DNA from 2 places in the Micromonospora sp. LA-10 genome. Region 1 is predicted to be linked to the other one. Evidence: riboswitches for the same ligand, from Rfam matches in the RefSeq annotation. Region 1 holds a riboswitch; the other holds the start of a gene.
The links. Region 1 has a riboswitch for thiamine pyrophosphate ahead of thiE (thiamine phosphate synthase). Riboswitches for the same ligand answer to the same signal wherever they lie in the genome.
Positions count from the first base shown of each region.

Region 1 (7,784 bases):
AGCGCCTGCCAGAACCGGCTGCCGCCGGTACGGCGGTCGGCGCGCCGGGTCCGGGGCAGCTCAGAGACGTCGCCGGCGCGGGTGGTCGGGCTGGCGGGGATCGGCACGGTCTGCCGGGTCGCGGCCGCCGGCACGGGTGCGGGCGCGGGCGGTGCGGGCTGCGGCACCGGGGAAGGCGCCGGGGGTGGCGCGGGCCGTCCCGGTGTCGGGGCCGGGGGCGCCGGGGCCGGGGCGCGGGCGTCGTCGGCCACCTGCTGCCCGTCGGGTCCGGCCGGTGGCAGCGCCTGCTGCTCGGGCGCTCCGGCCGGCGGCAGCGCCGGCTGCGCGGCGGGACGGGCCGGTGGCGGCAGCGACGGCGTGGGGAAGCGGGAGCGCGACGGACCCGCGGGCGGGGGCGTCGTGGCTGCGGGCCCGGTCGGGGCCGACCCGGGCTTCGGGTACTCCAGGAAGGCGTCCTCATCGGACTCGTACCGGTACACCATGTGGCATAGAGTAGGACTGATTGTCCCTTTCAGGGGTAATATCGGGAAATTCTGGCGAAGTGGCGTCCCACTCCGCCCACGACACCGTCGCCGGAACCGTTCCGGCCCGGTGCGACAATGCCGACGTGACCGGCGACCACTACTTCACCGCTGAGCCAACGGCCCCGGCCCGTCCGCGCGAGGTCGAGTTCACAGTCGGCGGACGGGACTACACGCTCGGCTCCGCCGGAGGCGTCTTCTCCGCCGGCCGGCTCGACCCCGGCACCGCCGTGCTGCTGCGCAAGGCCGAACTGCCGCACGCCGACGTCACCGGCGCGCTGCTCGACATCGGCTGCGGCTTCGGCCCGATCACCTGCGTCCTCGCCACGAACGCGCCGAAGGCCACGGTCTGGGCGGTGGACGTCAACGAGCGGGCCCGCGCCCTCACCGCCGCCAACGCGGCCCGGGTCGACGCCGCCGACCGCGTCCACGCCGTCGCGCCCGACGAACTGCCCGACGACGTCACCTTCACCCAGATCTGGTCCAACCCGCCGATCCACATCGGCAAGCCCGAGCTGCACGCCCTGCTGCTGCGCTGGCTGCCGCGGCTCACCCCGGACGGCGTGGCCTGGCTCGTCGTCGCCCGGCACCTCGGCGGCGACTCGCTGCACCGCTGGCTCGTCGAGCAGGGCTGGTCGGTCGAGCGGCACGCCAGCCAGAAGGGCTACCGGGTGCTGCGGGTCACCCGGTAATCCGGTGTCGTCCACCGGCCCCGCTCGGGCAGGATGCCCGCGTGGGATACGTGGACGTGGCAGGGGTCGGGCACATCCTCCCGGACGGACGGGAGCTGTTCGCCGACGTGTCGTTCCGCGTCGGCGAAGGCGCCAAGGTGGCGCTCGTCGGCCCGAACGGCGCCGGCAAGACCACGCTGCTGCGGATGGTCGCCGGTGACCTGCCGGTGAAGACCGGCGCTGTCGCCCGCTCCGGCGGACTCGCCGTGATGCGGCAGTTCATCGGCATGATCGGGGACGAGTCCACGCTCGCCGACCTGGCGCTCTCCCTCGCCCCGCCGGCGCTGCGCGACGCCGGGCGGCGGCTCGCCGAGACCGAGGCGGCCATGCGGGCGGCCGAGGTCCGCGGCAAGTACAGCTCCACCGCCGCCAAGGCCCAGCTCGCGTACGCCGAAGCGCTCGGCGCCTGGGGCGAGACCGGCGGGTACGACGCCGAGGTGCTCTTCGACACCGTCGCCACGATCGTGTTGGACCTGCCCTGGGACAGCGTCCGCGACCGGCCGGTACGCACGCTCTCCGGCGGCCAGCAGAAGCGCTTCGCGCTGGAACTGCTGCTACGCGGCCCGGACGAGGTGCTGCTGCTCGACGAGCCGGACAACTTCCTCGACGTACCCGGCAAACGCTGGCTGGAGGCGCGGCTGCGCGAGTCGGCCAAGTCGGTGCTCTACGTCTCGCACGACCGGGAACTGCTGGCCCAGACCGCCGACCGGGTCGTCGCGGTGGAAGGCGGCAGCGCCTGGGTGCACCCGGGCGGCTTCGCGAGCTGGCACGACGCGCGGGTGGCCCGCCACGCCCGCCTCGACGAGCTGCGCAAACGCTGGGACGAGGAGCACCAGAAGCTGCGCGAGCTGATGCTGATGTACAAGCAGAAGGCCGCGTACAACGACGGGATGGCGTCGCGCTACCAGGCCGCGCAGACCCGGTTGCGCAAGTTCGAGGAGGCCGGGCCGCCGCCCGTACCCCCGAAGGACCAGGACATCCGGATGCGCCTGACCGGCGGGCGGACCGGCAAGCGCGCGGTCATCGCCGAGCAGCTGGAGCTGGACGGCCTGACGTACCCCTTCGACCTGGAACTCTGGTACGGCGACCGGGTCGCGGTGCTCGGCGCGAACGGCACCGGCAAGTCCCACTTCCTGCGCCTGCTGGCCCGGGGCGGCACCGACCCGGAGCCGGGCAACACCCCCGTCGACGGCGCCGCCGCGCTCGCGCCGGTCGCGCACGGCGGCGTGGTCCGGCTCGGCGCGCGCGTGCGTCCCGGGCACTTCTCGCAGACCCACGACCGCCCCGAGCTGATGGCGAAGACGCTGGTCGAGGTGCTGTGGCGCGGCGACGAGCACCGGGCCGGCATGGACCGGCACGCCGCCATGGCGGCGCTGTCCCGGTACGAGCTGGCCGGTCAGGGCGACCAGCGGTTCGGCACGCTCTCCGGCGGCCAGCAGGCCCGCTTCCTGGTGCTGCTGCTGGAGCTGTCCGGGGCGACGCTGCTGCTGCTCGACGAGCCCACCGACAACCTCGACCTGGCCTCGGCCGAGGCGCTGGAAGCCGGGCTGACCGCGTTCGAGGGAACGGTGGTCGCCGTCACCCACGACCGGTGGTTCACCCGTACCTTCGACCGGTTCGTGCTTTTCCGGGGTGACGGCGACGTGGTGGAGACGCCGGAACCGGTCTGGGATGTGGGCTGAGCTGCTACCCGAGGGTGCGCCCCGGGGAGCGGGCATAGGGTGGATCTCGTGAGTGAGATGACCTATCGCCGGCTGGGCGACTCCGGGCTCGTGGTCTCCGTGGTCGGCATCGGCTGCAACAACTTCGGCCGCAAACTCGACCTCGACGGCACCCGGGCGGTCGTGGACGCCGCCCTCGACGCCGGGATCAACTTCTTCGACACCGCCGACATCTACGGTGAGCCGCAGGGCGCTTCCGAGGAACTGCTCGGCCAGGCGCTCAAGGGCCGCCGCGACGACGTGGTGGTGGCCACCAAGTTCGGCATGGACATGCACGGCGCGAACGGGCCGGACCACGACGCCCGGGGCGCCCGCCGCTACATCGCCCGCGCCGTCGAGGCGTCGCTGCGCCGGCTCGGCACCGACCACATCGACCTCTACCAGATGCACGAGCCCGACCCGGGCACCCCGATCGACGAGACGCTCGCCGCGCTCGACGACCTGGTGACCGCCGGCAAGGTCCGCTACCTCGGCAACTCCAACTTCGCCGGCTGGCAGATCGCCGACGCCGACTGGACCGCGTCGTCGCAGGGGCGTACCCGGTTCATCTCCGCGCAGAACCACTATTCGCTGGTGGAGCGCGGAGCGGAGGACGAGGTGATCCCGGCGTGCGAGCGCTTCGGCCTCGGCATGCTGCCGTTCTTCCCGCTCGCCAACGGGCTGCTCACCGGCAAGTACAAGCGGGGCGAGGCGCCCCCGTCGGGCAGCCGCCTGGCCGGTGGCGGCCGGTACGCCGAGCGGCTGGCCGCAGCGCGCTGGGACGTCATCGAGGCGATCGAGGCGTACGCGGCCGAGCGCGGAATCAGCATGCTCCAGGTGGCCATCGGCGGCTTGGCGGCGCGTCCCGCCGTGACGTCGGTGATCGCCGGCGCCACCACCCCCGACCAGGTGAAGGCGAACGCCCAGGCCGGAACATGGCAGCCCACAGAAGAGGACCTGGACGCCCTGGACGCCATCCTCTAACCCCCCACCCCCTCTTCGCGCGCGCCGATCTTGCAGTCGGGGCCCCTCGGATGTCTGGTTCGTGGCATCTGTCGGGGCTGGAACTGCAAGATCGGCGCGCGTTGCGGTGGGACGAACGTTACGGGGGGCTTCCGTACGGGCGGGAGGCGTCGTACGGTAGGCCGCAAGTGACCCACGGGAGCCCGGTGCGGACCGGGCTGAGAGGGGGGCTGGGAGCCCCCGACCGTTGAACCTGATCCGGGTAATGCCGGCGCAGGGAGGAGCGTTGCCGTGCTGTCCCTGGGACGACTGCATCTCATCACCGACACCCGGCCGGGGCGTGACCCGCTCGCGGTGCTGCGTGCCGCCCTGCCGGTGGCCGGCGCCGAACTCGTCGTGCAGGTGCGCGTCGAGGACGACGCGACCGACCGGGAGGCGTACGAGCTGGCCCGGCTGGTGGTCGACGCCTGCCGGCCGTACGGGGCGCGGTGCCTGGTGAACGACCGGCTGCACGTGGCGCTCGCGGTGGACGCCGCCGGTGGCCACGTCGGCGCGGACGACCTGCCGGTGGCCGCCGCGCGCCGGGTGCTCGGCCCGGACGCCGTGCTCGGCGCGACCGCCCGGGAACCGGTGGGTGCCCGCGCGGCCGTGGACGAGGGCGCGAGCTACCTGGGTGTGGGCCCGTGCCACGTCACCACCACCAAGTCCGGCCTGCCGGAACCGATCGGCCCCGAGGGGATACGCGCGGTCGCGGAGGCGGTGACCGTGCCGGTGATCGCGATCGGCGGGGTGACCGCCGCGAGCGTGCCGGCGCTGCGGGCCGCCGGGGCGTACGGGGTGGCGGTGGTCGGCGCGCTCAGCCTGGCCGCCGATCCCGCGCACGCGACCGCCGAGCTGATGCGGGCGCTGACGTGTTAAGAGGGGGCCCTTCCTCTACCGGAGGCGTTAACAGGGGGCCCTTCCTTACCGACGTGGCGGTGGTGGGGGGCGGGCCGATTGGGTGGGCGATCGCGTGGCGGTGCGCGCAGCGCGGACTGCGCGTGGTGGTGCACGACGACCGGCCCGGGTCGGGCGCCTCGTCGGTGGCCGCCGGGATGCTGTCGCCGGTCGCCGAGGCGTACTTCGGTGAGCGCGAGCTGACCGCGTTCCTGGTCGATTCCGCCGCACGCTGGCCCGGTTTCGCGGCCGAGCTGGCCGAGGCGAGCGGCGTCGACATCGGGTACCGCACCGAGGGCACGCTCGTCGTCGGGCTCACCGCCGACGACCTGGCCGAGGCGGGGCGGCTGTGGTCGTACCAACAGGGTCTCGGACTGCCGATCACGCCGCTGCGGCCGTCGGAGCTGCGCGACCGCGAACCGGCGCTGGCGCCGCGTGTGCGCGGCGGCGCGGTGGCCCCCGGCGACCACCAGGTCGACCCGCGCCGGCTGGTCGCCGCGCTGCGCACTGCCGCGGAACGGGCCGGTGTGGAGCTGCGCCCGGCCCGCGTCGGCGCGTTGTCCGAGGTGGACGCCCGGGTCACAGTGGTCGCGGCCGGCTGCGGCGCGGCGGCGCTGACCGGCCTGCCGGTCCGCCCGGTGAAGGGCCAGGTGCTGCGGCTGCGCGCGCCGGGTGGCGGTCCGCCGGGCTTCCGGCACGTGATCCGGGGGTACGCGGACAGCGAGTCGGTCTACCTGGTGCCCCGGGACAGCGGTGAGGTCGTCCTCGGGGCGACAGTCGAGGAGCGCGCGGACACCGAGGTGACCGCCGGTGGCGTGCTGACACTGCTGCGCGCCGCGGCGGAGCTGGTGCCGGAACTCGTCGAGTACGAGCTGGCCGAGGCCGTCGCCGGGTTGCGCCCCGGTACGCCGGACAACGCGCCGATCATCGGGCCGCTGCCCGGGCGACCGGGCGTGCTCGCCGCGACCGGGCACCACCGGCACGGCATCGTGCTCACCCCGGTCACCGCCGACCTGGTCACCGAGCTGATCGTCACCGGCGAGCCGGATCCCGCGCTCGCCCCCTTCACCCCGGACCGCTTCGGGAAGGAGCGCACGTGGAACTGATCGTCAACGGCACCGGCCGGACGCTGCCCGAGGGCGTCACAGTCGCCGAGGTGGTCCGCACCGTCACCGACCGGGAGCGCGGGCTCGCGGTGGCGGTGAACGGCGAGGTGGTGCCGCGCGGCGGCTGGTCGGCGAGCGTGCTGCGCGACGGCGACCGGGTCGAGGTGCTCAGCGCCACCCAGGGCGGGTGAGCAGCATGTCCACGTTGGAGATCGGCGGGGGCGAGTTCGGCTCCCGGCTCATCCTCGGCACCGGCGGCGCGGCGAACCTGCACGTGCTGGAGCAGGCGATCCGGGCCTCCGGCACCGAGCTGGTGACGTTGGCGCTGCGCCGGGTGGACACCACGCCCGGCGGGTCGGGCGGCCTGCTCGACCTGGTGGATCGGTGCGGCGTACGGCTGCTGCCGAACACGGCCGGCTGCCGTACCGCTGTGGAGGCGGTGAAGACGGCGCACCTGGCCCGGGAGGCGTTCGACACCGACTGGGTGAAGCTGGAGGTGATCGGCGACGAGCGCACGCTCCTGCCCGACGGGGTGGAGTTGCTGCGCGCCGCCGAGGAGCTGGTGGCGGACGGGTTCACAGTGCTGCCGTACACGTCGGACGATCCGGTGCTCGCGCGGCGGCTGGCGGACGTGGGCTGCGCGGCGGTGATGCCGGCCGGGTCGCCGATCGGCTCCGGGCTGGGCATCGGCAATCCGCACCACATCCGGCTGATCCGGCAGGCCGTCGACGTGCCGGTGGTGCTCGACGCGGGCATCGGCACCGCCTCCGACGCGGCGCTCGCGATGGAGCTGGGCTGCGACGCGGTGCTGCTCGCCAGCGCCGTGACCCGGGCCGCCGACCCGGTGGCGATGGCCACGGCGATGCGGTACGCGGTCGAGGCGGGCCGCCTGGCGTACGGCGCGGGCCGCATCACCCGCCGCTTCCACGCCCAGGCGTCCACCCCGGACGACGGACGACCCGACCTGTGACCGCCGCCCACGTCGCCGCTCCCGGCGTCCGCACCCCCGTCGCGGGCGATCTTGGTACGAAGTCGCCCCTGGGAGGGCGGCCGCGTACCAAGATCCCCCGAGGGCCGACCGGGATCGTGGTGTTGACCGATCGGCGGGTGGCTCGGGGGGCGCTCGTCGACGTGGTGGCGGGGGCCGTGGGTGGGGGAGTGCGGTGGGTGGTGCTGCGGGAGAAGGATCTGCCGCGCGCCGAACGCCTCGCCCTCGCCGTCGAGCTGCGCGCGATCCTCGCCGAGGCGGGCGGCACGCTCGTCGTCGCCGGACCCGATCCGCTCGACGGGGACGCGGTGCACCTGCCGGCCGCCGGCCCGTACCCGCCGCCCGCCGTCGGGCTCGTCGGCCGCTCCTGCCACGACACCGCCGAGCTGGCCCGGCTCACCACCGAGCACTACGCCACGCTGTCCCCGGTCTACGAGACGAGAACCAAACCCGGCTACGGCCCACCCCTGCACCCCGACGGCCTACGCGAGCTGATCGCGGTCAGCCCCGTGCCGGTGCTGGCACTGGGCGGCATCGAAACCACAGCTCAGGTCACCGCATGCGTAGAGGCAGGCGCAACAGGAGTAGCAGTCCTGGGCGCGATGATGCGCGCGGATGACCCGAGAGAAACCGCCACCACGCTGGGCAGAGCTTTCGAAGAGGCGGCCACCCGTGTGGCGCGCCCCCACCCGGCAGACACCGACGGAGGCCCGCACGCGACAGGGCGGCGGCCGACCGTGCCCACGGAGGGATCAAGCCTGACCGCCCGGAGTGGGCACGGTCGGCCGCAGCCCCAACCGCAACCACCGTCGGCCGCAGCCTTCACAGCAACCACCGGA
Region 1 covers NZ_CP195710.1:4,444,141-4,451,924, forward strand. Annotated here, with positions in the region: gene ACSDG8_RS21085 (hypothetical protein) at 1-482, opposite strand, end outside; gene ACSDG8_RS21090 (class I SAM-dependent methyltransferase) at 608-1,213, shown strand; gene ACSDG8_RS21095 (ABC-F family ATP-binding cassette domain-containing protein) at 1,255-2,934, shown strand; gene ACSDG8_RS21100 (aldo/keto reductase) at 2,974-3,936, shown strand; TPP riboswitch at 4,101-4,212, shown strand; gene thiE (thiamine phosphate synthase) at 4,207-4,833, shown strand; gene thiO (glycine oxidase ThiO) at 4,827-5,957, shown strand; gene thiS (sulfur carrier protein ThiS) at 5,948-6,148, shown strand; gene ACSDG8_RS21120 (thiazole synthase) at 6,154-6,927, shown strand; gene ACSDG8_RS21125 (thiamine phosphate synthase) at 6,996-7,784, shown strand, end outside.

Region 2 (7,784 bases), 710 kb from region 1:
GCCCGACCAGTCCCACCGCCTGACCCGCCGGCAGGAACAGGTCGACGCCGCGCAGCACCCAGGGCAGCTCGTCGCTGTAGCGGAACCAGACGTCGCGCAGCTCGATGCCCCGGCGCAGTGGCCGCACCGGCGCCGGATCGACGGCGAGCGGAAGATCCACCGGACCGGTGGCGATCACCGCGAAGTGGTCGAAGAGCAGCAGTTGCTCGTGTCCACTGGCGACGGCACGCACCAGCGCGTTGAGCCCGGTCTGCACGCCCGCGAGCGCGGCGATCACGATCGAGACGTCGCCGACGGTCAGCTCGCCCGCGTACGCCGCCCGTACCGCCCAGAGCAGCCCGGCCCCGCCGACCACCGCCGCGAGCACCCCCAGCCCGCCCTGGATGAGCAGCTCCCGCCGATCGACCCGGCGCAGTGCCTGGTTGGCCCGGCGTCGCTCCCGCAACATCCGCCCGCGCAGGAAGTCCTCCAGGCCGAACAGCCGGATCTCCTTCGCCGCCTGCACGTCCTGGAGCAGGCCCCGGTAGACGATCTCGGTGCGTTCCCACGGGCCGACCTGCCACTGCACGCGCGCCCGCCGCCGGGCGAGGGCCAGCTCGGCCAGGAACACGGGTACGGCGGCCAGCAGGACCAGCCCGGTGAGGGCCGGACTGAGCAGGGCGAGCGATCCGACGAAGCCGCCGACCAGCAGCACCCCGCGCACCAGGCCGAAGGCCGCCTCCACCAGTTGGACCGGCATGGCCGCGGCGTCCTGGGCCAACCGTAGCCGGTCCAGGAAGACCGGGTCCTCCAGCCGCGCCAACCCGACCTGGCGTCCCACCGAACGGTAGAGCTCGTCGTCGGCGACGAGGGCGACGTTCCGTCCGATCTCGCCGGTCAGATACGCGCCGAGCTGCGGCAGCAGGGCGGTGCCGAGCCCGGCGACGGCCAGCCCGGCCCCGGCGCCGAGCACGGTGCCCCAGGCCGCCCCGCTGCCGACCGCGTCCAGGACGACCTTGAGCAGCCAGGCGGTGACGATCGGCAGTACCCCGCTCGCCAACGTGACAAGGCCGTAGGCGGTGGTGGCCAGGAGCGCCCCGCGCCGGACCAGGCGGGCGCCCATGACGGCTGCGGCCAGCAGCGGCCACCGCCGCCGATCGGCCGCCTCAGGCGCACTGCCCGGTGGGGTCATCCGGCCACGGGGGCCGAGAGGTCTTCGATCAGGGAGCCGCTGGCGACGACGACGCCGGATTCGTCGATCAGGCCGATCGCCGGGAAGCCCTGCACCCCGAAGGCGGTGCAGAGTGGCCCTCCGTCGGATTCGACGACGACCCGGGCCACCGGGGTCAGCGCGGCGACGTACTCGTCGGCGGCGTCCCGGCCGCTCGCCACGATCCCGACGACGTGGTCCCGGCCGCCGGGGTGCTCGGCCGCGTACCGGATGAACTGCGGCATGCGCTCCCGGCAGGGGGTGCAGTCCGGGGAGAAGAACCCGACGAGGGTGCGCCCGGTCAGCCCGTCCCGGGTGACTGTCACGCCGTCCTCGGTGACCGCCTGGAATGGCGCGACGGTGCTCCCGGCCCCGAGCATGATCTGGTCGCTGTGCCCGTGCCCGGCCTCGAGAGCGGTGAGCCGTACGGTGTGCTCGCGGAGCCGCCTGATCACTCCGACGGCGAGGATCAGGTTCAGCAGGCCGATGATGCCGACGACGATGACGGCAGCGGCGAGATACGCCATGGGGTTGCTCCTTCGTGCTTGTCGGAGTGCTCGACTACCTCGGGGTCACTGGTCCACCGGCGCCTCTGTCGGGCACGCCACGGCGTCCGGTGCCGGGCCCGGCAGGCTGGCCGACGAAGAGGTCGGTGATGTCGTCGAACCACACGAAGAGCAGCCCGCCCACCGCGCCGGCCACCGCGGCCACGGCGACGCCCGCCGGGGGCACTTCGCCGGTGGGGCCGGCGGCTGCCACTCCCAGCAGCGCGGCGGTGATCAGCAGGCCGTTGCGGAGCAGGTGTCGCCGGCCGAGCGGTGCGCCCGTAGCGCCGAAGCAGCGGCACGCAACCCGTTGCCGGCGGCCCAGCGTGACGGCGATCCCGATGCTGAAGGCGACCAGGAGCAGGGCCGCGAGCACGTGGCCGAGCCGACGGGTCGGCGGCACCAGCAGCAGGACCGGGACGGCGGCTTCGGCCAGGCCGACCAGACCGGCGACGGCGGGGACGAGCCGCGTCGGCACCACCCGCATGGCGGCGAGCGAGGCGACGAACTCGCGCCAGGACGCGCGGCTGCGGACCTTGCCGAACGTCGCGGCCAGGAAGACCACGCCGATCAGGCAACGCAGCGCGATGTCCAGGTGATCAAGCACCGGGCCAGGCTAACAATATTGACCACGATCACGAAAGGAGATCGTCGATCTCCTGATCGGCGGGGGGTCAGCCGATCAGCGGGCGGAACGTGCCGAGCAGCACGCTGAGCGTCAGTGCCGCGCCGGCGATCAGCGCCGCCCCGATGATCAACAGCGTGTCGGCGAGGACGAAGCGCTGACGGCGGGCGACCGAGCGCGGAGTACCCGCGTCGAAGCCCCGGGCGTCCATCGCCACCGCGAGCCGGGTACCCCGCCGGATCGCGCCCACCAGCAGCGTGAACGCGGTGGACCCGAACAGCCGCAGCTTGGCCACCGGGTTGCGGCCGGCGTCCACGCCGCGGGCCCGCCGGGCCATGCTGATCATCCGCCACTCCTGCTCCAGCAGCGGCACCATCCGGAACGCGGCCAGCGCCCCGATGGCGAACCGGGCGGGCGCCTTCGCGTTCTGGATCAGCGCGTCGGCCAGGTCGGTCGGGTCGGTGGTGGCGAACACGACGACGCCGGGCAGCGCCACCGCCAGCATCCGGAGCACCAGACCCAGCGCCATGACCAGCACACCTTCGGTGACCAGCACCGGGCCGGCCTGGAGCAGCACCGGGCCGGAGCGGTCGGCGGCGAAGAGCACCAGCGTGACGAGGATGCCGACGGCACCGGCGAGCAGCGGCCAGGCCCGGCGGGCCAGCACCCGGTAGCGGACGCCGAACAGCGGCAGCACCGCCAGCTCGACGGCGATGGCGACAGCCGGGGCCACCGGATCGAGCGTCGCCACCAGGATCAGCGTGAAGACCATCGCGGCGGCCAGCTTCGCCACCGGGTTGCGCCGGGCCAGCGGGGCGCCGGGCGCGGCGACCGGTTCGACGTTGATCACGAGGACGCCCCGGCGGGGGAGCGGTCCAGGACGAACGTCCGGTCGGCCAGCGCGGCGACGAAGTCCTCGTCGTGGGTCACCGTGACCACGCCGTGCCCCGCGTCGCGCAGCTCGGCCAGCAGGTCGACCAGCTCCAGCCAGGTGCGCCGGTCCTGGCCGAACGTGGGCTCGTCGCAGATCAGCAGGCGGGGCGCGGTGGCCAGCGCCGTCGCCACGCTCAGCCGCCGCGCCTCGCCGCCGGAGAGGGTGTACGGGTTGGCGCCGGCCAGCCGGTCCAGCCGCAGCCGTTCCAGCAACGCGTCCACGGTGGCGGTCACCGCTGCCTCGGGCTGACCGGTGCGGCGCGGGCCGAGTGCCAGCTCGTCGCGGACCGTGGCGGTGACGAACTGGTGCTCCGGGTCCTGGAACACCGAACCGATCCGGCGCACCAGCGCGGGCGCCCGCCAGCGGTGCGGGGGAGTGCGCGCGTCCCGCCCCGCCAGCTCCGCCGACGCGGTGACGGTCCCCGTCGCGGGTGGCAGCAGGCCGCCCAGGAGCAGCGCCAGCGTGGACTTGCCGGCCCCGTTGGGGCCGAGGACGGCGAGCGCCTCGCCGGCGCGTACCCGGAGGTCGGTGGAGGCCAGCCGGGGTGGCAGGCCGAGCCGCTGCGCGGTGAGCAGCACGTCGCCGGGCGCCGTGGTGGCGTGCCGGGGTGGCGCGACGTGGCCGGGTACCCAGACCCCGGCGGCGGCCAGCGCGTCGCCGTGCGCGGCGAAGACCGCATCGGGCGGCCCGTCGGCGCGCACCCCGCCGCCGGGTTCCAGCACCACCACGCGGTCGACCAGCGGCAGCGCCTCGGTGACCCGGTGCTCGACCAGGATCATCGTGGTGTCCGGGTCGAGCGCGTTCGCGACGGACCGGCGGATCAGCGCGGCGCCGGCCGGGTCGAGGTTGGCGGTGGGCTCGTCGAGCAGCAGCAGCCCGGGGCGCAGCGCGATCGTGCCGGCCAGCGCCAGCCGTTGCTGCTCACCGCCGCTGAGCGCGGCGGTCGGGCGGTCCCGGAGGTACGGGAAGCCGACCCGGTGCAGCGCCTCGTCGACGCGGGGCCAGATCTCGTCGGCCGGCACGCCCCGGTTCTCCAGCCCGAACGCGACGTCGTCGCCGGAGCGGGCCATGACGAGCTGGGTCTGCGGGTCCTGGAACAGGATGCCGACGCGCTCGCGGGCCTTGCGCGGGTTTAGCCCGTCGATCTCGACGGTGCCCTCCTGCTCGCCGGAGTCCTCCGGCAGCAGCCCGGCCAGCGCCGCCAGCAGCGTGCTCTTACCGGCCCCGGAGGGTCCGAGCAGCAGCACCCGCTCGCCGCTCTCCACGCGCAGATCCACCCCGCGCAGAGCCCAGCGTTTCCGTCCCCCGTGCCGCCACCCGAACCCCCGCAGCACCACCCCGCTCACCGCCCACCCACCCCCTCTCCTCCGTCGATCATGAGGTTGACGGCGATGACGGGTGCCGAAACGGCCGCCAACTTCATGATCAACACGATGGAGGGCGTCAGACCAGGGCTCGGTCGCGGCCGGCGGGGAAGCGGTCCAGCACGCCGGTGTTCGCCAGCGCGCGGGTGAGGACGTGCGCGCCCAGACCGGCGACGATCGTGGCGCTGACGATCGTGATCAGCGCGTACGGGAGGCGGTAGGAGGCGAAGTCGTACGCCTCGTTCCAGTAGACGAAGTCGAAGATCGCCGCGCCGAGGCCCGTCATCGCGCCGGCCAGCACCGCCACCGGCAGCTTGAACGAGCGGTACCGGAACGCCGCGAACGCCAGCTCGGCGCCGATGCCCTGCATCAGGCCCTGGAGGATCACGATGCCCGCCCACTGGCTGCCCAGCAGGGCGGAGATGATCGCGGCCACCGTCTCGCAGTACAGCGCGGCGCCCGGCTTGCGGATGATCAGGCCGGCGAGCACCGCCGGGATCAGCCACACGCCGTAGAGCACGGCCTGCGCCGGTGGGAAGAACGCGAACGCCGCGTCGGTGGCGCTCCAGAGCAGGCCCCAGGCCCAGAACACGACGCCGAAGGTGACGGCGATGATCGAGGCGACGACGATGTCGACGGTACGCCAGCGGTTGCTGTCGGTGTGGTTCACGGTTGGCTCCCAGTTCGTCGAGGTGAACCAGGAGAAGACGCACGCCGCGCCCGGTGGTCACCGGACGTCGACGCGGCTGGAGGTCGACCGAACTCCCTGCGCTGGCATTACCCAGATCAGGTTCGAGGGTCTGCGGGCACCGGCCCGCACTCTCAGCGCTGTGCGCTCCCCTGTCGGATGTGAAGTTGTCTCGTCGCAGACGCTAGCACCGACCACGGGCCCCGGCCCAGCAGGGCGAGTGTCGGTATGGTGGCGATCATGCTGGTGGATGCGCGGGGACTGACGTTCGAGGTACGCGCCGGCGGCCCCGAGGGCGGTGACCCGGTCCTGCTGCTGCACGGCTTCCCGCAGCACTCCGGCGAGTGGGACGCGGTCACGCCCGCGCTGCACGCTGCCGGGCTGCGCACGTACGCGCTCGACCAGCGCGGCTACTCGCCCGGCGCGCGGCCGGCGGACGTCGGGGCGTACCGGATTCCGGAGCTGGTGGCCGACGCGGCCGGCGTGCTGGACGCGCTCGGGGTGACCCGCGCGCACCTGGTCGGCCACGACTGGGGCGCGATCGTGGCCTGGGGCCTGGCGGCGGCGCATCCGGAGCGGGTACTGACGCTGACCGCGGTGTCGGTGCCGCACCCGGCCGCGATGGGGCACGCGCTCGCCACCGACCCGCGGCAGAAGATCAAGTCCGCCTACATCACGTTGTTCCGCAAGCCCGGTACGGCGGAGCGGGTGCTGCTGGCGCTGAACGCCGCCGCGTTGCGCCGGATGCTCAGCGGTGTGGGCGACGCCGGCACGATGGCCCGGTACGCCGAGCCGATGCGCGAGCCGGGCGCGTTGACGGCGGCGCTGAACTGGTACCGCGCGATGACCGGCGCGGACATGAAGGCTGTCGCCCCGGTCGGGGTGCCGACCACGTTCGTGTGGAGCGACAAGGACGTGGCGATCGGCCGGACCGCCGCGCAGGCGTGCGCCGCGCACGTCACCGGCGAATACCGGTTCGTGACGCTGCCTGGCATCAGCCACTGGATCCCGGACGAGGCGCCGGGCCCGCTGGCCGAGGCGATCCTCGCCCGGTGCGCAGGAACGGAGGAGGCATGACGGTGAGCGCCGAGGCGTACCTGGCGGTGGTGACGGAGACGATCGGCCGGGTGGCCGCCGAGCAGCGGCGCAACGTGGCCGACGCGGCCGACCTGATCGCGGCGGCGCTGCGCGCCGACGCTGTGGTGCACGCGTTCGGCACCGGGCACTCCGAGGCGCTGGCCATGGAGATCGCCGGGCGGGCCGGCGGCCTGGTGCCCACCAACCGGATCGCGCTGCGTGACCTGGTGCTGGTCGGCGGCGACCCGGCCGGCGTGCTCGGCCCGAAGCTGGAACGCGACCCGGAGGTGGCGCACCGCCTCTACGAGCTGGCGCCGATCCGCCCGCAGGACGTGTTCGTGCTGGCCTCGAACTCGGGCGTGAACGGCGCGATGGTCGAGTTCGCGTCCATCGTGAAGGAACGCGGGCACGGGCTGGTGGCGATCACCTCGGCGCAGCACTCGGCGCGGATGACGTCGCGGCACCCGTCCGGCCGCAAGCTCGCCGACTTCGCGGACGTGGTGCTGGACAACGGCGCGCCGTACGGCGACGCGACGCTGCCGCTGCCGGGCGGCGGCGCGGTGGGGGCGGTCTCGTCGATCACCGCGGCGCTGCTGGCCCAGCAGATCGTCGCCGAGGTGGTGGCCCGGCTGGTCGCGGCGGGGGAGCGTCCGCCGGTCTACCTGTCCGCGAACATCACCGGCGGCGACGAGCACAACGCCGAGCTGGAGGCACGATACGCGGGGCGTATCCGCCGCGGCTCCTGAGCCGGTTTCGCGATCGCCCGAACCGGGCACAGGCGGTGCGCCGGTGGGCGTTTTCCCGCCGGCCGTGCCGTCTCCCGGGGAGGTCCGCGAGTGTCGAAGGAATCCGAGAAGCAGCGCTGGCAGCGCAACTTCGCCGATCTGTTGCAGGAGCTGCGGGTCGCGCAGACCGGCGTGCAGATCCTGTTCGCCTTCCTGCTGACGCTGCCGTTCAGCGCCGGGTTCGACCGGACCACCGAGTTCCAGCGTGACATCTACATTCTGGCGCTGCTGACCGCCGCCGCGTCCGCCGCGATGATCATTTCTCCGGTGGCGTTCCACCGGGCGCTGTTCCGCCAGGGACGCAAGCCGGAACTGGTCCGCTTCGCCCACCGGATGGCCACCGGCGGCCTGTTCTTCATGCTGATCGCGATGGTCAGCTCGGTCCTGCTGGTCACCGACTTCGTACTGGATCGGCCGATCGCGTTCCTGCTCAGCGCGCTCACCGGCCTCTGGTTCCTGATCTTCTGGGCGATCCTGCCGTTCAGCCGGCGCAACTGGGGTGAGGACGACATCGACGACGAGGACGACGCCCCGCAGTCGCTCACCGACTGACCGTCCGCCAATCGGACGTGCACAC
Region 2 covers NZ_CP195710.1:5,153,476-5,161,259, forward strand. Annotated here, with positions in the region: gene ACSDG8_RS24335 (ABC transporter ATP-binding protein) at 1-1,171, opposite strand, end outside; gene ACSDG8_RS24340 (TlpA disulfide reductase family protein) at 1,168-1,716, opposite strand; gene ACSDG8_RS24345 (MauE/DoxX family redox-associated membrane protein) at 1,751-2,341, opposite strand; gene ACSDG8_RS24350 (energy-coupling factor transporter transmembrane component T family protein) at 2,409-3,209, opposite strand; gene ACSDG8_RS24355 (ABC transporter ATP-binding protein) at 3,206-4,639, opposite strand; gene ACSDG8_RS24360 (ECF transporter S component) at 4,737-5,327, opposite strand; TPP riboswitch at 5,403-5,509, opposite strand; gene ACSDG8_RS24365 (alpha/beta fold hydrolase) at 5,586-6,422, shown strand; gene ACSDG8_RS24370 (sugar isomerase domain-containing protein) at 6,419-7,168, shown strand; gene ACSDG8_RS24375 (DUF6328 family protein) at 7,259-7,759, shown strand.
Region 2: linked by a shared signal. The riboswitch ahead of ACSDG8_RS24360 (ECF transporter S component) and the one ahead of thiE (thiamine phosphate synthase) in region 1 are both predicted to bind thiamine pyrophosphate.